Linked DNA regions of Arenibacter algicola. The protein of the gene in region 1 interacts with the protein of each later gene in a pairwise test. Links are inferred from orthologs where the notes say so. Each region holds a gene or a part of one and is shown on either strand. Other genes may lie near its edges.

Region 1 (11,766 bases):
GGGGCCTTGTTGCTGGTAGTTACGGGTCTTTATGCATTTTCCAGTGCTAGGAACAAGCATAAAAAAATAGACAATATCGAAATTGAGTTTGTCGGGGATCAAAATCTTTACATGACCCAAGAGACGGTTAATAAATTGTTAATACAAAATTCCGGAGACCTTAGAAACCTGCCCAAAGAAGATATAGTTTTGAATACTATAGAAAAAGCTATCGAAGCTAATGAAATGGTGAAAAATGCCCAAGTTTACCTTACGGTAAACGGGGACCTAGTGGCTAAAGTCATACAGCGAAAACCAATCGGAAGAGTTGAGGGAGTTGCAAAGTTTTATATCGATGAGGATGGGAAACCTATGCCATTTTCCAAATATCATTCTGCGCGGGTACCTATAATTACAGGAATAGTAACCAATAAAAGTACGGAGGGAGTGTACGAGATTTTGACTTATGTAAATTCTGATGAATTCTTAAAAAAGAACATAATAGGAGTTCATATTACCGAGGAGCAAAAGTATCAGTTGAAGTTTAGGATGGAGAATTTTGTAGTGGATTTGGGTCATTTGGGAGAATTGGAGAAAAAGTTCAGCAATTTTAAAGCTTTTTATACCAAAGCAAATAAGGACAAAACGTTGAACGACTATAAGAGGGTGAGTTTAGAATTTAATAACCAAGTAGTGTGCACCAAAATTTAAGATATGGAACAAGGTAATTATTCAGTTGGGTTGGATATTGGAACCACCAAAATTGTAGCCATCATTGGTAAGGAAAATGAGTATGGCAAGATTGAAATCTTGGGTATTGGCAGATCTAAAAGTTTGGGAGTACACCGTGGAGTGGTCAATAATATTACGCAAACTATCAAGTCCATTCAACAAGCTGTTGAACTTGCCGAAGGTAATTCGGGGCTAAAGATCAGCTCGGTGGTAGTAGGTATTGCGGGACAGCATATTAGAAGTTTACAGCATAGCGATTATATAACTAGGGCGAAATCCGAAGAAGTTATCAATGAAGATGATGTGGAAAAGCTTTGTAATCAAGTTTATAAATTGGTTATGCTTCCTGGAGAGGAGATCATCCATGTCTTACCACAGGAATTTAAGGTAGACGGACAAGCGGAGATAAAGCAACCAATGGGGATGTACGGGGGAAGGCTCGAGGCCAATTTCCACGTAGTTGTAGGGCAGGTTTCTTCTATCCGTAATGTAGGAAGATGTATAAAGAGTGCCGGTCTGGATCTGGGAAATATAACCTTGGAACCCTTGGCATCGGCAAATGCAGTTTTAAGTCAGGAAGAAAAAGAGGCCGGTGTAGCGCTGATCGATATAGGTGGTGGTACCACGGATTTGGCCATTTTTAAGGATGGAATTATCCGCCATACCGCAGTAATACCTTTTGGAGGTAATGTAATTACCGAAGATATCAAGGAAGGTTGTTCCATTATTGAAAAACAGGCAGAGCTTCTAAAGATAAAGTTTGGTTCGGCTTGGCCGGGAGAAAACAAGGACAATGAAATTGTTTCCATCCCTGGGTTGAGAGGACGTGAACCCAAAGAAATCACCCTGAAAAACCTTTCCAAGATTATACATGCCAGAGTGGTGGAAATCGTGGAGCAGGTTTATGTGGAGATTAAAAATTATGGGCACGACGAGCAAAAGAAAAAATTGATTGCGGGAATTGTATTGACAGGAGGTGGAAGCCAGTTAAAGCATTTGAAGCAATTAGTAGAGTATATAACTGGAATGGACACTAGGATCGGCTACCCCAATGAGCATTTGGCGGGCGATTCCGATGAGGAAATAGCCAGTCCGTTATATGCAACTGCAGTGGGACTGTTGATGAATGCAGTTCAGAACAAGGCTAAAGTAAGGGAGGCTCGACAGGAAGCTGTAGAGAAAGAAGAGGATAATGGGGTTTTTACGGGCGAAGAGCATATCCAGACCAAAACGGCCCTAAAAAAGGAGCGTAAATCTATTTTTGATAAATGGTCCGAGAAATTGAAGGATTTCTTGGATAATGCGGAATAGATTATAAAATAAGAACAGTATAGTAAACCAGTAAAATAAAAAATATGAGCAAGAACACTGAATTTGAAAGTATATCCTTTGATTTGCCCAAAAATCAGAGTAACGTAATTAAAGTCATAGGTGTTGGTGGTGGCGGTAGCAACGCCATAAATCACATGTTCCAGGCCGGTATCAATGGTGTGGATTTTGTGATTTGCAATACCGATTCCCAAGCACTTCAAAATAGTCCCGTGCCCAATAAGATACAATTGGGGGTTTCGTTGACGGAAGGATTGGGCGCTGGTGCCAATCCTGAAGTAGGGGAGCAGGCCGCTATTGAAAGTATGGAAGAGATCAAGCAAATGCTTGATACTACCACAAAGATGATCTTTATTACTGCCGGTATGGGCGGGGGAACAGGTACTGGTGCTGCCCCTGTCATTGCTAAAATGGCAAAGGAAATGGATGTTCTTACGGTGGGGATCGTTACTATGCCTTTTCAATTTGAAGGTAAAATGCGTTGCCAACAGGCTCAGTTGGGAATAGAAAAATTACGTGCCAATGTAGACTCCTTGATTGTTATCAATAACAATAAATTAAGGGAGGTATATGGCAATTTGGGTTTCAAAGCTGGTTTTTCCAAAGCGGATGAAGTATTGGCTACTGCCGCTCGTGGTATTGCAGAAGTTATTACACATCACTATACTCAGAACATAGATTTACGTGACGCCAAGACTGTATTGAGCAGTAGTGGGACGGCTATAATGGGATCGGCCATATCTTCGGGTTCTTCAAGGGCACATGAGGCCATAATGAAGGCTTTGGATTCCCCCTTACTGAACGACAACAAGATTACTGGGGCAAAGAATGTACTGTTACTTATCGTTTCCGGTGCTCAGGAAATTACGATAGATGAAATAGGTGAGATTAATGACCATATTCAAAATGAGGCTGGTTTTGGGGCCAACATCATTATGGGGGTCGGTGAAGATGAGGGACTGGGCGAGGCAATCGCAGTTACGGTTATTGCCACGGGTTTTAATATAGATCAACAGGATGATATAGTAAATACGGAGTCCAAAAAAATCATTCATACGTTAGAAGATGAGCAACGCGCGGAGCATAACCTTACTCCAAAGAATGTTGTTCATCAGTTGGTCGAAGAAGAGGAAATTAAGATGACTCCGGTGAAGCGCAACCCCGTGCAGGAGGAGCCAAAAATGGATTTGATACCTACTACTAATTTCATCAGGAATTTTAATGTGTTCTATGAAGAAGTAGTTGCAGAAAATGTTCAGGACGATTTTATTATTATCAATGCTTCCGATGAGATCAAGGATATAGAAGTTGTTGATCCACGGGTAGTATCCAACAAGGTGGAGGAAGAAGATCAGTTCGAGTTCAGTTTTGATATGCCTTTGGCGAAAAAGCCTGTAGAAGAGGAAGAAGAGGCGCAACATATTATAACCTTCGATCTGGATGAAGAGGTAAGGGATTTTGAGGTGAAAGACCACGTAGAAGTAATTCCTGTCCTAGAGTACAACAAGAACGGTGAAAAGCGTTATAGTTTGGACGATTATATGGAGTTGGAAAAGAAACTTACCGGAGCCAAATCCAAGGCTGAGGAGTTTGAGCCCCGTATTGTTGAGGACGAATTGATATTTGAAAAGCGTACCATTGCAAAACAGGAATCGAACCCGCAGAGGGTGAATGTGGAGGACGAAGATCCCATTAATACCCCAATTGAAATCCTGTTAAAGGAACGCGCGGACGAACGCAGAAGGAAACTGAAGGACTTTAATTATAAATTCCAGAATAGCCTTAGTAATTTGGACGAAATATCCAAGCAACCGGCTTACAAAAGACAAGGGATAAACTTAAATGAGAACCCTAAGGAAAGCAAAGTTTCCAGAACAAGCTTAAGTGAGGATAGTAATGACGATATTCAATTGCGTTCCAACAACTCTTATTTACATGACAATGTAGATTAGTACTGTTCACGGAACTATAAATCCTAAAGTTTAGACCCGAAAATAGCTTTTATTTTCGGGTTTATTTTTATCTTCGCAGGGCTAAAAAAAAGATATGGGTTTACAGCAGAGGGTAATGGAAGATATGAAGGCGGCAATGAAGGCCAAGGATACGGTGGCATTGGAGTCGTTGCGAGCTATAAAATCGGCCTTATTGTTGGCACAGACCGAAACAGGCCCGGGAACGGAACTGTCCGAGGAAGATGAAGTAAAGTTGGTTCAAAAATTAGTAAAGCAGCGCAAGGATAGCGCGGCCATCTATAAGGAGCAGGGACGTGAGGATTTGGCAGAGCCTGAATTGGCGCAGGCAGTGATCATCGAAAAGTTCCTTCCGGAGCAATTGACAGAGGAAGAGATAGAAAAGGTAGTGGTGCAGACCATAGATGCCGTTGGGGCATCAGGGATGAAGGATATGGGCAAGGTAATGGGGATTGTTTCCCAGGAATTGGCCGGACAGGCAGATGGGAAGACGATATCTACTATTGTAAAAAAGAATTTAATGTAAATGTAGTCAGTTGCAGTGCATAGTGTATTTGTTTATAAAACTGCCTACTGTTACTGCCCACTGATAACTAAATAATGGCCCCGTGGCGCAACTGAATACCCGCCCGTGCCCGAACGTGGTAGGGTAGTTGTAATTGAATAATCATTGGCACGTTCGGGCGGGGCGCATCAGATTTTATAGAGAATGTATAAGGTCTATGTAATATATAGTAGTAGTTTTGAAAGATATTATGTTGGGATTACGGATAATATAGAAGTTCGAATCAAACAGCATAATTCAGGAAAGACAAAATCGACCAAGGCTTATGTACCTTGGGAGGTAATCCTGACGGAGGATTACGAAAACAGGTTGGCAGCTAGAGAGCGAGAAAAGTATCTAAAATCGGCTGCAGGTAGACGTTGGAGAAAATTAAATATAAGGCCCCGTGGCGCAACTGAATACCCGCCCGTGCCCGAACTTGGTAGGGTAGGTGTGTTGGATATTGGTTGGCACGTTCGGGCGGGGCGCATCGGATTTTATAGGAAATGTATAAGGTCTATGTAATATATAGTAGTAGTTTTGAAAGATATTATGTTGGGATTACGGATAACATTGAAGTTCGTTTAAAACAGCATAATTCTGGAAAGACAAAATCGACCAAAGCCTATGTCCCTTGGGAAGTAGTCCTGACGGAGGATTACGAAACTAGGCTAGCGGCAAGAAATAGAGAAAAGTATCTAAAATCTGCTGCGGGAAGGCGATGGAGAAATATAAACGTGAGGCCCCGTGGCGCAACTGAATAGCGCATCAGATTTCGGCTCTGAGGGTTGGGGGTTTGAATCCCTCCGGGGTCACGGATAAACCACAAAAAAGTGGTTGTGCTAGCGAGTTTCAAAAATGAAGCTCGCTTTTTTTTTGAAGTATAGCGAAGTGCAACTTTTTGTGGTTTTCAAAGCGGAGCTTTGAGGGATGGGCGCAGCCAATCCCTAGTCTTTCATATGGGTCTGGAAAATTGTTGGATCTAGTTGAAGCTCGCTTCTTTTTTGAAGTATAGCGAAGTGCAACTTTTTGTGGTTTTCAAAGCGGAGCTTTGAGGGATGGGCGCAGCCAATCCCGATTTGGTTACCTGTTCAATTTTCGCCTTTTCTTGATTAGTTGAGCGAGGCACAATTTTATGTATCACTTTTTCTTCTGATGTATTCTAGCTTATAGATATATTGTGAAAATACCTAATCAATCAGGGAGACAGATTACGGCTAGCTCCGTTTAAATTCCCTTTCTTCTTTGAAGGTGGGTCTCACGTCTTTATAATAAGGAGGAAAGCACCAAAACTATATTTTTAAATAAAAATATTCCTAAGTACTTTGTTTTTTAACGGTTTCTCAATTTTCTTAACTATGGTAGCATATAAAATGCAGAACTATAATGCTGCCTCGTAAATGCCAAACGATTCAATGCCATTTTCATCTGCTCCACCGTAAATAATATATAAGGTTTTGTTCAGAACTGTTAACTGGTGAATTGTTTTATTGCCTGACATGTCCAAGTTTGTGGGTATTTCAGAAAATGTATTATCCGTAGTGTTAAAAACTCCAAAGAATATATCATATTCGGTATTGTCAATTTGGCCGGCGACGTAAATCAGGTTGTCTTTTCTCGCTGCATAGGTTCTGTCAACAGTCCTAGGTAAGTTGAAAATTTTGGTTGATGCAGTATCAAAATCATAAACATAAATTATATCTTCCGAAGGAGTGTTTGAAAATTGCGCCTGACCACCAAAAACATAGAGCTTTGAATCCACAATTTCACCATTGGCCCATGACTTTTGTGATGGTAGAGTGCCAATGACTGTAAGACTCTTATTAACATCATCATACTTATAGATCTTATCTGAATTGGTCTCATTAAGGTCTCCCCCGAATATGTAAAGGCTGTTGTCCAGTACCGCACTACCAAACCTACTTAGCCTGAGACCGTGTTCATAGGAATCGGGAGAACAACTGGGGTCTGCACCCGCAGGATTTAAATCAGTAGGATAGGTATTGACGTGAAGCCCACTGATTACCTTTATTTCGCCTTCGATAATATGCAGCTGCTTGGAAACAAATGAATTTATGTCAGACGAACAGGTTTCTATCTCCCTATTACCAAGATTGTAGCTTTTTAATATTTCCAATAGGTTATTATCATTCGTTCTGTAGGACCAATATAATTTGTTTGTGGCTAGGGAAGATGTGAAACCGGGAGCACCAAATAATAGATCACTTCCATCTATGGCAACCAATTGAGAAAACTGCATAGATGTAGGGATGCTATTTACAGTATTTTCTATGGGAATCGGTGTTAATTGATAATTCATATAACAGGTATAGCACCATGGACGCCACCCACTCCATCTAGAATGGAATTTTGGTTTACCCGAGAGATTGGTGCTATTTTCTTTTCTGCGCACCTGTAAATTTACTTCAACTTCAGAAATTACCTCTACTACAATTTCTCCATCTTCATCCTCGAATTTCAGTATTTTAGGACTGGTATTATCTAATTCTGTAGTAAGTTCTATCGGGGGCGCATAAAAGTCAAGCAAAGCTCCATCTTGTGAAGTTGCATTGATATTGACATGGTTACGAGGTTTCCATATAATTTTCACCTCCCCATCCTGGCTTCCAAGTAAGAAAATAAATTCGTCATCTTCTATATTTGGGGTATTACTAACATCAATTTTTCCTGATTCATTTGTAAGTTGTGCACTAGAGGGTTTCCATATGGTTCTTATTTCGTTATCGGAATTTCCAGAGATAAGAATTTGTTTTACTTCTTCCTTCATTAAGGCTGCTGTGGGACTTGTATCTGGGTTTTCATGTTTTGAGATGGGGTCGTCTTCGGCACAATTAAGTAAGGTAAAAGACAATAGAAGGATGGTTAAAGGTTTCATTTAGACAGGTTTTGTTTTGGTATCACAAATAAAATTTAAAAAAACAATCATCTTAAAAGAAATAGCCAGTAAATGGCGTCTTTTTAAGATGATTATGAATCAATAAGAGCAGCCAACTTTCATTTATTTTAATACCATTTCTAGGTTGATATTAATTTGTATATAAATTGAACACTATCCTTTAAATCTGGATTTAATCTTTCACCATCATTCCTCCATTATTAATATTTGATATTTTTTGGCGATAAATTCTCCCTCCCCCATTTCCAAAATTAATGTGGTATCCTGATTCTATATCTCCACTAAGTACATATTGAGTTGTCATAGAAAATACCTGAACAGTACCATCATCATGCGTCCATTCGGTTATGGTACCTGGACCATATTGAGTAGAGCCCTGTGCTGGGTAAGGACTTTCTAAGGTAACTTTGTACTGTTCAATTCGGCCATCCTGATAGTATAAGGTATTTGTCCAATTTCCTGGAATATAATTCTTGTAGTATTCCAGAGAATCCAGTTGCATGCGAATTTCCTTCGGATATTGGCCTAGAACTGGTTCTTTTTTCTTTTTTGCAAAGGAAGGTTCAATTAAAAAATAGGAATCTGGATTGTTATCATTGCCGTTAATGTGACTACTGCCATTTATAAAAGTAAAACTTAGCCAGCCTTCACTGTTGGTGGTCACCTTGCTTGCATCCACGGTTGCATCTCCAAACTCTTTCCTAATATCAAATGTGAGGTCCTTTATAGGGGTATAAGAGGTTTGTTTCTCTATGGTGGTTAAACTGGGTTCACGAAGTATATTCCATTTTTGTATGGTTTCTTTTATGGTGTCATTGACTGTATAAGGTGAGTTGGCCACGCCATAGTACCAACCAAGATAGGGGTCATTTCCGTAAGTGGAGACAAGTTCACCAAAGGTCATTTGATCAAAATAATTAAGTCTTAAATAGTTGTCTGACCTATTAAAGGCATTATAATCTTTTAATATATGATATAGTTCCAATGAATATTCATCTATATTTAAGTTGGTAGCTATTAAACGTATGGCGTTAAAGTAATTCCATTTTGCCTCTGGCATGCAATTTTGGATCCCACTGTATAAGTTATCGTGACGGGATATTATATAATTGGAGAAATTGGTCTCATCAGTTAGGGAATAATAATTGGATTTGGTCAAATCTTTGATAAGGTTCCCGCACTCTCCATTTAAAAGGGATTTTAAACCAATGGGAAAGGAAGTTACAAGTAAGTTGATGTTCAAGTTTGCCAAGTTTTTGGCATAGGCTTTATTTATTGTTTCAGATATTCCGTAATTATTGCCAACGGAGAAGTGTAGATGATAATAACCTTCATCAATAAGCTGAACCGAATTTATATTATTTCGGTATCCATCGAAAAATGTGTCATAAATATATCCAGTTAATGAAGTAGGGTTGTCTATCATTCCTTTGGAGTTGATCATATAAGGACCAAGTTCGTTGTCTTGATTATCTATATTTTTAACTCCAACAACCAATGAGGTATAGATGGGTAGACTAATTGGCCATTCTATTTTACCTGTCCTGGTGTAAGAGAATTTAAATTCTAAGGGTGTTTCACTATTTTTAGAAGTTTTTTTGTTGGTAACCATTGTATTGCCAGATTCCTTTAAGAGGTCCACAAATGCCATATTTTTTAAGGGGGGTGTATTGGCGTTTAGGGAAGTGGTCAAAAGGTCTTTTAATTCAACATACTTTGGGTTACTTTTTATTAAACTTAAAAGTACTTCATGGGTGTGACCGTATTTGGATATTTCTGGATTTAAGGAGAAATAGAACAACAGAATTTCATCAATATTAGTGACATTATTGGTTGGCGATTTCGGATAATACCCCAACATTATTTCGCCTTCTTTCATAAAGATCAACGGTAAAATCTCTATTTCATTGGCTTCCTGTACCACTTGAAAACTCCCATCAGCGTTGACTTTGGATGTTCCGCCTATGGTTATGGCAGTCAACTTTGAAAAATCTAGATTGGATGTGCCATTAATTGTGAGCGTTGTACTTGTAGTAACAGGGGGTAGTTCCGGATTTTTAACAATAATTTCATCTGGTATTTCATTTGATTCTTCTATTTCTTCACGACAATCCGTACAACATGAATATAAGCTAAGAGCTACAAGAGCCAATATAATAGCCGAAAGGTAGTTTTTCATAAATTAGAGTTTAATTGTATTAATAATTTAATTTACAGTACCTGGAGTAAGAGTGTCATTTTCCAATTTTGACTTTCTTTTTTGATAGATTGGAACCTTTAAACCGGCATAAATGTTGGCCGACTTGGCATTATCTGAAAAGAGTGTAGATAGGATTGTGCCAGAGCCAATTACCAGTGGCCCCAATCTGAAACCCGTACCAATGGCCGTACCGCCCAATTCACTGAAACTTACAGGGAGATACAGACTAAAGAACCTAGTTTCATATCTTGGAGAAATACTAAGGATATTCTGTCCTATGTTATTATAAGGTTTATCGGCCTCCAATAAGGAGGTATTGTAGTTAACACTAGCGTATACACGATGGGTTATCCTGTAATCTATGTTTATTTGTAAAGCGGTAGGCAGGCTGACCTTTATGTCTTTTACGGTGGTTGTTCCCGGATAATTATCTTCCAAGGCTTGCCCTATGTCGTTCTCCCCTTCCTCGGCCGTAACCGAGCCATTTAGGGTATAATCTGTTTGTTCTTGGTCTTTGTAGGTGATATGGCCGATATCTAAAATAGCCACTCCTATTTTCAATTTATACTTGTTAAAACCTTTACCATTTCTGTCTTCTGCTATTGTTCTTGTCGATTCTGGACGGTATTCATAAATTAGTCCTATATCGGTTCCAAAGCCTGGTGTAATGGAACTAAATGGGTCTTCATCTTCATTATAGCTCATCATATAGGAAAGATCGCCACTAAGATTGATCAAGGATTGAGGAGGGTCATTTTCATTATATACATAATCTCCAGAAAAAGAATTGGAAGTGGCTTGAACCACGCCTCCCCCCAAGAGATATTTAAGTGTTATTCCTGCCTTTAAGAAATTATTATCCTTGTCAGTTAAAATCCTGCCATACGTAAGACCGATTTCTCCCCAAGCATGTAATGTTTGGTCTAAATTCTTCATGTTAAAATCAAAATCCTCATCATCAAAACCCGATGTTAAATCCTCATATAATTTAGCATTTAAATTTCTTGAGTTGTTGTAAATACGGACCCTTGACAGCAAACCTATACTGCTTTTTTTGGTAAGGTTAAACATAAAGGAAGGGCCGAACAATTCCAGATTTAAAAGTAATTCATTATCGTCCTTGGGGAATACGGTAAAGGAATCTTCGTTTATAATATTAATAAAGTTATCCGGTGTTAGTGGGGTATAATCTGTTCCAATTTGGATTTGAGTTGAAAAGATATTGATCTCTGATTTGATCCTAGAATCAACAATATTGGCTGGGTTTATTAGGACACCATGAAGTCCGTTAAAATTATCATTTTCAAATCCTTGATAATATTGGGACAATACTGTAAGTGTTGTAGCCGAGAATAGAACTAAACTTAATATAATCTTTTTCATGTCAAATGTATTAATGGTTTTTATAATTTGGCGCTATTCTGAAATGGGGGTTTAGGTTGGTTTTGTATTTGATTTTTCTTCTCTTTATTTGTTTTTTAAATGTTAAGGAAAATACTTTGTTAGCTCAATTGTTACAAAAGGTCAGTTGAAAGTCATGGGTTATTTTGAATTGTGGATTGAAATTTTTTTTTCAACGAAGATATTTACTAAAACATCGATGTGAAATACCTAAGATTGGGTATTTTAACATATCTTTAATACAGCGTTATCCCCCGATAATATGTTAGAAAAAGATATTGAACAGGTATTAAGAGTATGGGAATCTCAAAACAAAATATTGAGTCCAAACAAAAAAGTACTAATCTCAGAAATAATAGATCAAATCTCGTTCCTGTTTTCCGTTGGACCCTTCTATTACTACATTCTAAACTTTGAAAGTTTAAAAATGGAACTCGTAAATGAAGGGACAAGGGAGGTTTTGGGAATAGCCCCAGAGGATTTTACCATGGAAAAGGTGTTTGCCTTAATGCATCCCGAGGACCTCTCTAAAATGCATGAAAAGGAAGCTTTGGCGTTCGATTTTGCCCTCAATAGAATTTCAAAAGAAGATATCTTATTATATAAGATAGTCTATATGTTTAGGATGATACATAAGGACGGATCTTATAGGACCATTTTGCATCAGGTTAAGGCTATTAGTGCTACTGAGGAC
Region 2 (11,794 bases), on another replicon or contig:
GGCACCGTAATTCCACGCATCTTCGGGATCCAACCCATAAATACTGCTATCATCCCCAAGAACCCTTATCTGTCTTGCGGAGGCAAATAATTGTTGGTTTTCCGCAAAGATGTTGGCCGCCCGTTTTCCACGGCCAAAAGACCCCCTGAAGCTCCCTCTATCCCATGGCATATAGCGCAGGTGCAATCTGGGCGTAACAAAAGTGCCTAAATTATTGTGGTTGTCCACCCTTATGCCCGCAGTTAAGCTCAATTCTTTTAAATTGTCATAACTATATTCAAAAAAGGCTCCAATAGATTTATCCACCCTCGAATAATCTTGAGTTTTCACCATTTCCCCATAGCCATCATAAGCAAAGGTAAGGCCTGTTTTAAATTTGCTCTTGGTATCTCCAATTATGGAGTTGAACAGTAAGTTGGAGTAGACACTTTCGTGATCGATATTATATTCATTAAAACCAAAATAAGAATCCTGTTTATGGATATTGTAGGCCGTTTGAAAACCAAGGCTCTGAAAGGGTAGCTCTGGAAAAACATAACCCAATTTCAACGAAGTATCAAACCTTCTGGTATTTATTTCACCTCCCCATGAATTGGTAGTGAATTTATCAGTGCCGGGCACAAAATTTGTCTGTCCCACCTGTTTTTCATCATTCAAAAAACGAAGGTTGATAAAACTAACCCAACCGGTACTTGGGTTTTGGTATTGCCACCTATTCAAAACATTAATTTGATTGCCCAAGGGCGCGTCCAAAAACCCGTCCCCATTACCATCTTCCTTGGCATCCCTTCGGTTGCCATGGAGATAAAGTCCTGTACTCCAATTATCAGTCAACTGCTTGTTCAAATGGGTGTTTAACTCTAACCTGCCATTCAAATTGGCATACCCGTTAACAAATACAGCCTTATCCGTTAAGGGTTTTACCAATTCCGTATTTATCTGACCAGAAATACTTTCGTAGCCATTGACCACACTGCCCGCCCCCTTAGTTATCTGAATACTCTCTACCCAAGTTCCAGGGGTAAAGGTAAGTCCATAGGCCTGGGAGGCACCCCGTACCATTGGGATATTCTCTTGGGTAATCAATAAATAAGGACTGGTAAGTCCCAACATTTGTATTTGCTTGGTACCGGTCAAGGCATCAGAAAAGTTAACATCTATGGCCGGATTGGTTTCAAAGCTCTCGGAGAGATTGCAGCAGGCCGCTTTTAGTAATTCGGCACTATTAATGGTAACCACATTCTGTGGGCTAAAATAGGATTTCTGTACGGCATCCCGCTTTTTTTTAACCACCACCTCGTTTAAGGCATTGGAGGGTTTTAGCCAGTGATTTACCGTTTTAGGGGAATCAATGAACAAGGTGTCCGACTCAAATCCCACATAGCTGATGACCAGTTGGTTATTCTCCTTTTTGAATGGAATTGCAAAGCTCCCGTCCGTCTTGGTAATGGTACCTGTCTGGGAATTCAACCAGTAAACATTGGCTCCCGCTAGACCCAGGCGCCTATTTTCAGGATTGTCCTCCATGACCATACCCTCAATATTGTTCTGGGAGATGGCCAATAATGGAAGCCATAAAAACATACTTACAAAAAAATTCTTCACTTGATATATTTTAATATTAGTAGATAATTGAAATCAACAAACCATCGAATTCTCCAATTACACAAAATGGAAAACCGAGGTCACTACCAATAAAAAAATCAAATGAGAAAAACTTGGTCCAAGACATGGATATCTTTTACCAGTATGGGCGGTGGATAATCGGCATGGGGAACATAGCGCTGCTCCCTTGGCTGAAATAAGTTTAAATAATAGGAAGTAATGGCCACCAATAAATACTGTTGACCCAAACTAAGGTCATCATAGGAAATACTTAATTCGTCCTGTCCCTGAACCGAAATAATTTCATCACTACAGCAACTATTGGAATCTTTATTAAGGGCTACATTATCTTTTGACAAAGGCCTTTCCATCCCGCATGTGTCCGCTTCATGAAAGAAAGCAATATCAACCAAGTAGCCAAAGCAAAAATGCTTCTCCACGGTCCAGGAAACGGTGGAGACCAGCATAAAAAATGCCATTAACAGGGCCAATATTTTATGGATCATTACTTTCATCAAGGCAAAAATAATCAAAAGTTACAACTCTATATTTTCCTTCTACAACATTAACTAAAATTTAGGGCAAAAATTGTCCAGATCAACAACAGATCATAAGTTTCAATAGCTTATGGTCCAAAGGCTTTATAAATAGCCCTATTTTTGCAAAAAATTATCACATGCTTAGCACACTAAGACCAAAAGTTTCGGGAATTATAAACAGTACCCAAAATAGTACAACCGAAAAAATGCAGGCCATTTGCGAATTGTTAAAAGAGAATGTCCCCCATTACGATTGGGTAGGGTTCTATTTCAGAAACGGGGATAAGGAAGAGCTTAAACTGGGTCCATATGCCGGGGAACCTACAGACCACACCATAATTCCTTTTGGCAAAGGAATTTGCGGACAGGTAGCAGTCTCCAACCAAAACTTTGTAGTTCCGGATGTAAAGGCCCAGGACAACTATATAGCATGTAGTATAACCGTTAAGGCGGAAATAGTAATTCCGCTATTTTTAAAAGGTGTAAATATTGGCCAAATCGACATAGATTCCAACACTCCGGACCCATTTTCCGAAGAGGACGAGCGCTTTTTGGAATTCGTAAACCAAGAGGTGTCAAAAATTCTTTAAAACTTTAGGGCGATTGTTAATAAACGTGCTGATTTTTAAGCACAAAAAAATTACTTTTGTGTCCTTATAATCCATAACAACAATCACAACAAAATGAGTACCACTAAAAAAGCTTCCTCAGCCTTAATATCTGTTTTTCATAAAGATGGCCTAGAACCATTGGTAAAAAAGTTTAATGAATTGGGAATTACCATCTATTCTACAGGCGGCACCGAAACATTCATTAAGGATTTAGGGATTGATGTAGTACCCGTGGAGGACGTTACAAGCTATCCGTCCATATTGGGCGGTAGGGTTAAAACATTGCACCCAAAGGTATTTGGTGGTATTTTGAACCGTCAGGACAATAAAAGTGATCAGGAACAATTGAAGGAATTTGAAATTCCCCAATTGGATATAGTCATTGTAGACCTCTATCCTTTTGAAAAAACTGTTGCCAGTGGAGCTTCAGAACAGGATATTATTGAAAAAATAGATATAGGCGGTATCTCTTTAATACGTGCGGCCGCCAAGAATTACAAGGATACACTCTGCGTTTCCTCTATGAACGATTATGACGAAGTTCTGGAAATGATTACCAAAGGAAATGGCAGCACTACTTTGGAAGACCGCAGACGTTTTGCTACAAAATCTTTCAATGTGTCATCACATTACGATTCTGCCATCTTTAACTATTTCAACAAGAACCATGAAGAGGCCGCGTTTAAATTAAGTGAAACCAACGGACAGGTGTTGCGCTATGGAGAAAATCCCCATCAAAAAGGATTTTTCTTTGGTGATTTCGAAGCAATGTTCAACAAACTTCACGGAAAGGAACTTTCCTATAACAATTTATTGGATGTGGATGCCGCGGTTAACCTTATCCAGGAATTCAAGAACGATGCCCCCACCTTCGCCATATTAAAACACAATAATGCCTGTGGTCTTGCAACCAGGCCTACAATTCACCAGGCCTATGTTGATGCTTTGGCTGGAGATCCGGTTTCGGCTTTTGGCGGAATATTGATCAGCAATGTTGAAATAGACAAACCAACGGCCGAAGAAATACACAATCTGTTTTGCGAAGTAGTGATTGCCCCTAGCTATACCCCAGTGGCCCTTGACATCTTAAAAGGGAAGAAAAACAGAATCATTTTGGTACAGAATGAGGTTGACCTTCCAAAAATGACGGTTAGAACTTGTTTGAATGGCGTTTTAGTGCAGGAAAAAGATGAAAAGACCGACAAAATTGCCGACCTTACCAATGCTACCAATAAAAAACCTACGGATAGGGAACTGGAAGATCTAATCTTTGCTTCAAAATTGTGTAAACACACCAAGAGTAACACTATTGTTCTTGCTAAAAACAAACAATTGTGCGCCAGTGGAACAGGCCAAACTTCTCGTGTAGATGCCCTAAACCAAGCTATCCACAAAGCCCAGTCCTTCAATTTTGATCTAAATGGAGCGGTATTGGCCAGTGATGCCTTCTTTCCTTTCCCGGATTGTGTAGAAATTGCGCATAAAAGTGGAGTAACCAGCGTTATACAGCCTGGAGGTTCCATCAAGGATCAACTTAGTATCGATTATTGTAATGAAAATGGAATTGCAATGGTAATGACTGGCACACGTCATTTTAAACATTAATTTTATTACTTTTAACGATCAAACTGACATTTAAACCGAAATATAACAACATATAATGGGATTCTTTGATTTCTTAACCGAGGAGATTGCAATAGACTTAGGTACTGCCAACACCCTCATCATTCACAACGACAAAGTGGTGGTAGACAGTCCATCTATTGTAGCCAGGGACAGAATAAGTGGCAAAATCATTGCCGTTGGCAAGGAAGCCAATATGATGCAAGGAAAGACCCATGAAAATATAAAGACCATCCGTCCCTTAAAGGATGGGGTTATTGCCGATTTTGATGCCTCTGAAAAGATGATCAATATGTTCATCAAGAACATACCTGCGCTAAAGAAAAAGTGGTTTCCACCGGCCTTGAGAATGGTTATCTGCATCCCTTCGGGAATTACAGAGGTTGAAATGCGTGCCGTTAAGGAATCCGCTGAACGTGTTAACGGTAAAGAGGTCTACCTTATTCATGAGCCTATGGCGGCTGCCATAGGTATCGGCTTGGATATAATACAACCCAAAGGGAACATGATCGTTGACATAGGGGGTGGTACAACTGAAATTGCAGTAATTGCCCTGGGCGGAATTGTTTGCGACAAATCGGTCAAGATTGCAGGAGACGTTTTCACAAACGACATTATCTATTACATGCGTACGCAACATAACCTTTATGTTGGGGAAAGTACAGCAGAGAACATAAAAATTACCATTGGTTCGGCTACCGAAGATCTACAGACCCCTCCGGACGAAATGTCCGTTCAAGGAAGGGATCTACTAACCGGTAAACCAAAACAAGTATCCATATCATACCGGGAAATAGCCAAGGCCTTGGATAAATCCATACTAAGGGTAGAAGATGCCGTTATGGAAACCCTATCGCAAACCCCTCCGGAACTGGCAGCGGATATCTATAATACAGGTATTTATTTGGCCGGTGGCGGATCCATGTTAAGGGGACTTGACAGGCGTTTGTCCCAAAAAACCGATCTACCGGTATATATAGCCGAAGATCCTCTTAGGGCAGTAGTAAGGGGTACCGGTATTGCTTTAAAAAACTTGGAGCGATATAAGAGTATTTTAATTAAATAGTTTATTTACCCCCTACAATCAGCACTACCTTTTTAAAAGGTTACGAATAGCAAACAGGCTTTAATTCCTTATTGGGCAGTTGCCCAAATAAGGTTTTACAAAACAATTTAAGTGAATGCGGCAGATTATCAACTTTATATTAAGATATAAAAATTTCTTGCTCTATCTTTTCTTGTTGATCATATCCTTGGCGCTTACCGTACAATCCCATTCCTATCACCGTTCCAAATACTTTAATTCCTCGAACTGGTTAACAGGAAATATCTATGAGACCACAAGCAATATAACCACCTATTTTGGCCTTGGAGAGGAGAATAAAAAATTAGTAGAGGAAAATAAGCGATTGCGGAAGCTTCTTTTTAACCAAAAAAAGGAAGATTCCATGAAATTGGACACGACCAATATTACTTACAGAGTGGTAGCTTCCCAAGTAATAAAGAACAGTTATAGCCTGCCAAGAAACTATATTACGATCAAGAAAGGAAGTGCAGATGGGATAAAACCCGATATGGGCGTAATAACCGCCAATGGCATCCTTGGAATAGTAGAAAATACGTCTAAAAATTTTGCCACGGTACAGAGTATTTTGAATACCAAATCCAGGATCAACGCAAAAATTAAGAACACCAACCATTACGGTTCATTGGTTTGGGATACCAAGGACTATAACACCGTACAACTTGCCGACGTTGAAAGATTGGTACCTGTAAAAATTGGGGACACCATAGTTACGGGTGCCAGTTCCAGTATCTTCCCGGAAAACATACCCATAGGAGTCATCAAGAATTTTGATCTCAACAATTCACAAAGCTCATATAGTATAGACATTAAGCTCTTTAACAACATGGCCGCAGTCAGGAGCATTTATATCATAGAAAACGTTCAACGGGAGGAAATAATAGAATTAGAAGCCAAGACCAATAATGATTCGCAATAGCTACTTTATTAACATAATTAGATTTGTACTATTAATTTTGGTACAGGTATTGGTTTTTAATAAGCTCAATTTTTTTGGATATATAAACCCTATGGTGTATATTCTATTTCTCTATTGGTATCCCATTAAGGAAAAAAGACAATTGTTCCTACTGTTAAGTTTTCTCCTGGGTTTCTTAATAGATTTATTTTCGGACACCGTTGCCATTCATGCAGCAGCCACCGTTACCATTGCCTATTTAAGACCAACCATAATGCGCTTTTGTTTTGGGGTAAATTACGAATTTCAAAATTTTAAACTAACCAACACAACTAGGGCACAACAAATTACATTTTTAACGTTATTAATTATAATACACCATTTAGTTTTCTTTACCCTGGAAATTTTCAGTTTTGAAAATACACTGTTAATTTTGAGGAAAGTATTGGCTATCAGTATTGCCACCTTAATATTGTGTTTACTATTAAATTCACTTTTTAGTGTTAAAAAAGAATGAGAAAAATCCTTTTGTCCTCCATTATATTACTGGTTGGAATAACTTTTATCGGCAGATTGTCCTATCTCCAGATATTTAGTTTTTCCCCCAATCAGATATTGGAAGATCCGGCGATAAAAGCAGTTTATGATTATCCGGAAAGGGGTTATATATACGATAGAAACGGAAAACTTCTGGTGGCAAACCAACCGGCCTATGACGTAATGGTCATTCCAAGGGAGGTAAAGCCATTGGACACCCTAGAATTTTGCAAGCTATTGGGAATTGACAAAGATAGGTTTGTGTCCCAACTAAGAAAAGCCAGGGTCTATTCCCCTAGACTTCCCTCTGTTTTGGTACCTCAGCTATCCAAAGAGGACTACGGAAGGCTTCAGGAAAAAATGAGGAGATTTGAAGGGTTCTACATTCAAAAAAGATCACTTAGATATTACGACACCAATAGTGGCGCCAACGTTTTGGGATACATCAGCGAAGTCAACGAATGGGATCTGGAAAGAAACCCGTCCTACGCTGCGGGAGAATTAAAGGGAACTACAGGCATTGAAAAGGAATACGAGACCATCCTAAGGGGACGAAAAGGCGTAAAATACATACAAAAAGACCGGTTTAATAGAGATATTGGCCCCTATAAGACCGGCACACTGGATACACTCCCAGAGCAGGGAAAACAAATAACCGTTACCATAGACAAAATTCTACAGGAATACGGCGAAAAGTTGATGACAGGGAAACATGGGGGAATAGTAGCTCTAGAACCGGCCTCCGGTGAGATATTGGCCTTAATTTCAGGACCAACATACGACCCGGCACTATTGGTAGGCAGGGAAAGATCAAGGAACTACAGCAAATTGCATTATGATACCATTTCAAAGCCCACATTTGACCGTTCCATCTTGGCCTCTCAATCCCCTGGATCGCCATTTAAGACCATAAACGCCCTTGTTGCCCTACAAGAAGGTGCCATTACTCCCGAAACTACTTTTCATTGCTACAACGGTTTCTACGTAGGCAAAAGAAAAAGAGGCTGCCATTGCGGAGGAGGAACACGAAATTTAAATTCTGGCATATACCTATCATGTAATGCCTATTTTGCAGGGGCTTTCCGCAAAATCTATGACCAATTTCCAACTTCTGCAGAAGGTATGGATGCATGGGAAAAACATGTAAAAAGTTTTGGATTGGGAACCTTTTTGGGATATGACCTCCCCACGGGTAGACCGGGACGAATACCCAACAAGGAATATTACAACCGAATTTATGGAGAAAATAGATGGTCGTCCTCCACTATAATATCCAATTCCATAGGGCAAGGAGAGGTAGAGGTTACCCCTATTCAACTGGCCAATATGACCGCTGCCATCGCCAATAGAGGACATTATTTTACCCCACATGTGCTTAAAAAAATAGGGGGCGACGCTATCAGTATCCCAGAATTCACAGAGGCCAAACATACTTCTATTGATAAGAAATATTTTGAACCTGTTGTACAGGGAATGGCCGAAGTATACAAAAAAGGTACGGCCGCAAGGCTCCAAATAGAGGGAATAGAAATTGCTGGCAAAACAGGAACGGTAGAAAACTTCACAAGAATCAATGGGGAACGCACCCAACTAACGGACAACTCTGTTTTTGTTGCCTTTGCACCCGTGGACAATCCAAAAATAGCCATAGCCGTGTACATTGAGAACGGATACTTTGGATCGCGGTATGCGGGTCACATTGCTTCCCTTATGATTGAAAAATATCTAAAGGGGGAAATAACGAGGGTAGACTTGGAAAAAAGAATGCTTGAAAAAACATTGGAAGAAGAATATGCGAAGCCCTATAGCGGACAACCCTTTAAAATAAATGAGCGTGTCTGGTAAAAGTGTCCTTAAGCGCTTGGATTGGTTTAGCGTTCTAATTTACATTGCCCTAGTTTTTATTGGTTGGATAAATATTTATTCCAGTACCTTTACCGACGACAACCCCTCCATATTCAATTTTTCCTCATTACATGGAAAACAATTGTTTTTTATAGGAACAAGTGCGCTCTCCATTATTATTATCCTGGCTTTGGAAGCCAATTTTTACGAACGATTTTCCAGTCTGTTCTACATTATATCCATAGTATTGCTCTTGGGCCTTTTTATATTTGGCAAGACCATTGCCGGGGCGACCTCTTGGTACGACCTCGGTTTTTTTAACCTTCAACCCTCTGAATTTGCCAAAGTTGCGACCGCACTTGCCCTGGCAAAATATTTAAGTGACATACAGACAGATATAAAGCGGCAGAAAGATCAATTGATTGCAATTTTAATTATTTTGATTCCCGCATTCTTGATCATTCCCCAGCCAGATCCAGGAAGTGCCCTTGTCTTTTTTGCCTTGATCTTTGTAATTTTTAGGGAAGGCCTTCCCCTATACTATCTCGGAATAGGGTTTATGGTAATTCTTATATTTATCTTGACGCTGATGTTCGGTACTATTTGGGTAGCCATAATCCTTGGACTTTTATTGGCGCTGTTCCTATTGTTAAAAAAGCCTTCCTTCAAGGTACCTATAATACCGGTTGCCCTTATCTATGTGGCTATTGTTCTATTCTCCCTTTCAGTCAATTTTGTATTTAATTCCGTTTTTGAACAAAGGCATAGGGATCGTTTCAGTCTTTGGCTTCGATTGGAAAAGGACCCCAAGAAATTGGAAGAGATTCGTAAGGACATAGGCTATAATACCTATCAATCTGAAAAAGCCATTGAATCCGGCGGCCTATCGGGCAAAGGATTTTTAGAGGGAACGCGCACCAAAGGCGATTTTGTCCCCGAACAACATACAGATTACATTTTTAGCACCGTAGGCGAGGAATGGGGATTTATGGGTACTGCCACTGTGGTAATTCTTTTCACAACATTACTATTACGACTGGTCTACCTATCCGAACGCCAAAAAAATGACTTTAGCCGTATGTACGGTTATGGGGTCATCTCCATATTGTTTGTACACTATTTCATAAATATTGGTATGGTTACAGGGGTTTTGCCCACCATTGGAATACCCCTGCCTTTTTTTAGTTATGGAGGTTCCGGATTGTTATTTTTTACTGCACTATTGTTCATTTTCCTAAAATTGGATGCCAATAGACTAAACGAACTGACTTAAAATCTCCAACCGCTGGTATTTAAACCAGCCTCCAAAAAATCCTCTTGTTCATCGGGCAAATCGGTAAAGAAATCTATCCCCGTCATTTTTTCAAGAGAATCCACAGGAACCGCAAATTGATACAATTTTGCGCTACTCTCCTTATTGGGAAAGAGAAACCCTATAATCTTTAGATTATCCCCCTGTCCTTTGGCCACGATCTTATAAAAATATTTTGGAACGGCCACATCCTCCTCCCCTATACTGGGCAACCCCCTTTCCAAAACTCCCGCAGTTACAACAAATAATGGACCATCCTTCTTGGCCCAATACCTCACCTGCTGCTCCAACCTATTCCAGACTCCTGCGTTAAATTCCCTATCCTGTGGAGTAATATTGCTCGTGTAAAAAGTTTCGTTATAGGCATTTTTGGAGAATCTGCGATCCCCGGCCGGACATAAATGCCCCCTATCATATCCCGAGCCTTTGTAGTTCCTCCAATCTGCCGATCTACTACTCACCTTAGGATCCTCAAGAAAAAGTGGTCTTTTCCTATCATCATAGGTTAAGTGCGATTTCTCCAATACATAGGCCACCCACTCCGCCTGTTCATAACCTTCATTATAGGACAGGGCAAAATGGGCATGCTGTACTATTTCACCAGTGGTGGAACTAGGCCATAGCCATTGCGGAATTTCCGTCCTATCTCCCTCTCCTTCAGGCAAGGAATAAGGGGCGGGCGTATAAAAATTATCGAATATCCAAAATAGGACCACACAAACCAGCAACAGGGTGGTATAAATTATCCTATTTTTCCTATATTTATTCATAGTGTAAATATAGATTAAAACTACCATTCGGGAATTTCCATAGGTGTAAGTATTGGTCTTTTTGTACGACCAATTTTGTGCATAAAAATGTTGATGGACCAATCATTTCAACACTCCCAATGCCACTAAAGACAAATATTTTATACAATACCGATTACTATATAAACAATAAAAAAGAAAGGAAAATATACATGTTAACTTGGAAAGATATTATTAATTATAGTGTTAAGGGAAACCCACTGCCCGATAAAAGAGTGGAAAAAACAGAAGAGGAATGGCAAGACCTACTAACTCCGGAACAATTTAGGATTACAAGAAACAAGGGAACCGAAGCACCACATAGCGGTGCGCTTTGCAGTAGCCATGAGGCGGGGAAATATAGTTGTATATGTTGTGAAACCCCCTTATTCGATTCCACCATAAAATTTAATTCGGGCACGGGCTGGCCAAGTTTTACACAGCCTATAAAAGAAAACGCCATTAAATACCACAAGGACACTTCTTTTGGTATGCTAAGGGTAGAAGTAATGTGCAATACCTGTGATGCCCATTTGGGGCATGTGTTTCCGGACGGACCAGAACCCAGTGGCTTGCGTTATTGTATTAATTCAGAATCTATGAAAATAGTTAAAGAAAGGGTATCAGATGAGCAGTAAAAAATTAGAGATCGCTACCGTAGGAGGTGGATGCTTTTGGTGCGTTGAAGCCATTTTCCAGGAAGTGCGTGGTGTACAAAAGGTAATTTCGGGATATACCGGCGGAAATGCGCCGGGCAAGCCTACCTATAGGGAAGTATGTTCCGGCCTAACTGGCCATGCGGAAGTGGTACAAATAACCTATGACGCCAATATCATCTCCTATGAGGACATCTTGGTCATTTTTATGACCACCCATGACCCTACCACCTTAAATAGACAGGGAGCAGATATAGGGACTCAATACAGATCTGTAATATACTATCATAACGACT

What was found.
Region 2: the proteins of ftsA (region 1) and U735_RS0119595 interact in binary tests that used the Escherichia coli proteins (3 or more experiments, as listed by UniProt). The link is inferred for Arenibacter algicola from one-to-one orthologs.

The regions. Positions count from the first base shown.
Region 1 is NZ_JPOO01000001.1:998,946-1,010,711, forward strand. Bases 1-2,857 are described here. They hold ftsA (cell division protein FtsA), read left to right. Parts: upstream 1-693; coding sequence 694-2,022; downstream 2,023-2,857. Other genes in these bases: U735_RS0104290 (cell division protein FtsQ/DivIB), read left to right, coding at 1-690; ftsZ (cell division protein FtsZ), read left to right, coding at 2,067-2,857. Also shown: more of ftsZ, read left to right, coding at 2,858-3,992; U735_RS0104305 (GatB/YqeY domain-containing protein), read left to right, coding at 4,087-4,536; U735_RS25215 (GIY-YIG nuclease family protein), read left to right, coding at 4,720-5,079; U735_RS24890 (GIY-YIG nuclease family protein), read left to right, coding at 5,061-5,318; U735_RS0104320 (Kelch repeat-containing protein), read right to left, coding at 5,936-7,450; U735_RS0104325 (hypothetical protein), read right to left, coding at 7,644-9,650; U735_RS0104330 (DUF5723 family protein), read right to left, coding at 9,678-11,054; U735_RS24895 (LuxR C-terminal-related transcriptional regulator), read left to right, coding at 11,335-11,766. UniProt on the Escherichia coli protein: Essential cell division protein that assists in the assembly of the Z ring. May serve as the principal membrane anchor for the Z ring.
Region 2 is NZ_JPOO01000003.1:2,111,207-2,123,000, forward strand. The notes cover bases 3,545-6,429. They hold U735_RS0119595 (rod shape-determining protein), read left to right. Parts: upstream 3,545-4,415; coding sequence 4,416-5,444; downstream 5,445-6,429. Other genes in these bases: purH (bifunctional phosphoribosylaminoimidazolecarboxamide formyltransferase/IMP cyclohydrolase), read left to right, coding at 3,545-4,360; mreC (rod shape-determining protein MreC), read left to right, coding at 5,560-6,381; mreD (rod shape-determining protein MreD), read left to right, coding at 6,368-6,429. In the rest of the region: U735_RS0119575 (TonB-dependent receptor), read right to left, coding at 1-1,584; U735_RS0119580 (HYC_CC_PP family protein), read right to left, coding at 1,704-2,120; U735_RS0119585 (GAF domain-containing protein), read left to right, coding at 2,282-2,734; more of purH, read left to right, coding at 2,828-3,544; more of mreD, read left to right, coding at 6,430-6,877; U735_RS0119610 (peptidoglycan D,D-transpeptidase FtsI family protein), read left to right, coding at 6,874-8,742; rod shape-determining protein RodA, read left to right, coding at 8,732-10,015; U735_RS0119620 (DNA/RNA non-specific endonuclease), read right to left, coding at 10,012-10,824; peptide-methionine (R)-S-oxide reductase MsrB, read left to right, coding at 11,016-11,480; peptide-methionine (S)-S-oxide reductase MsrA, read left to right, coding at 11,470-11,794. UniProt on the Escherichia coli protein: Forms membrane-associated dynamic filaments that are essential for cell shape determination. Acts by regulating cell wall synthesis and cell elongation, and thus cell shape.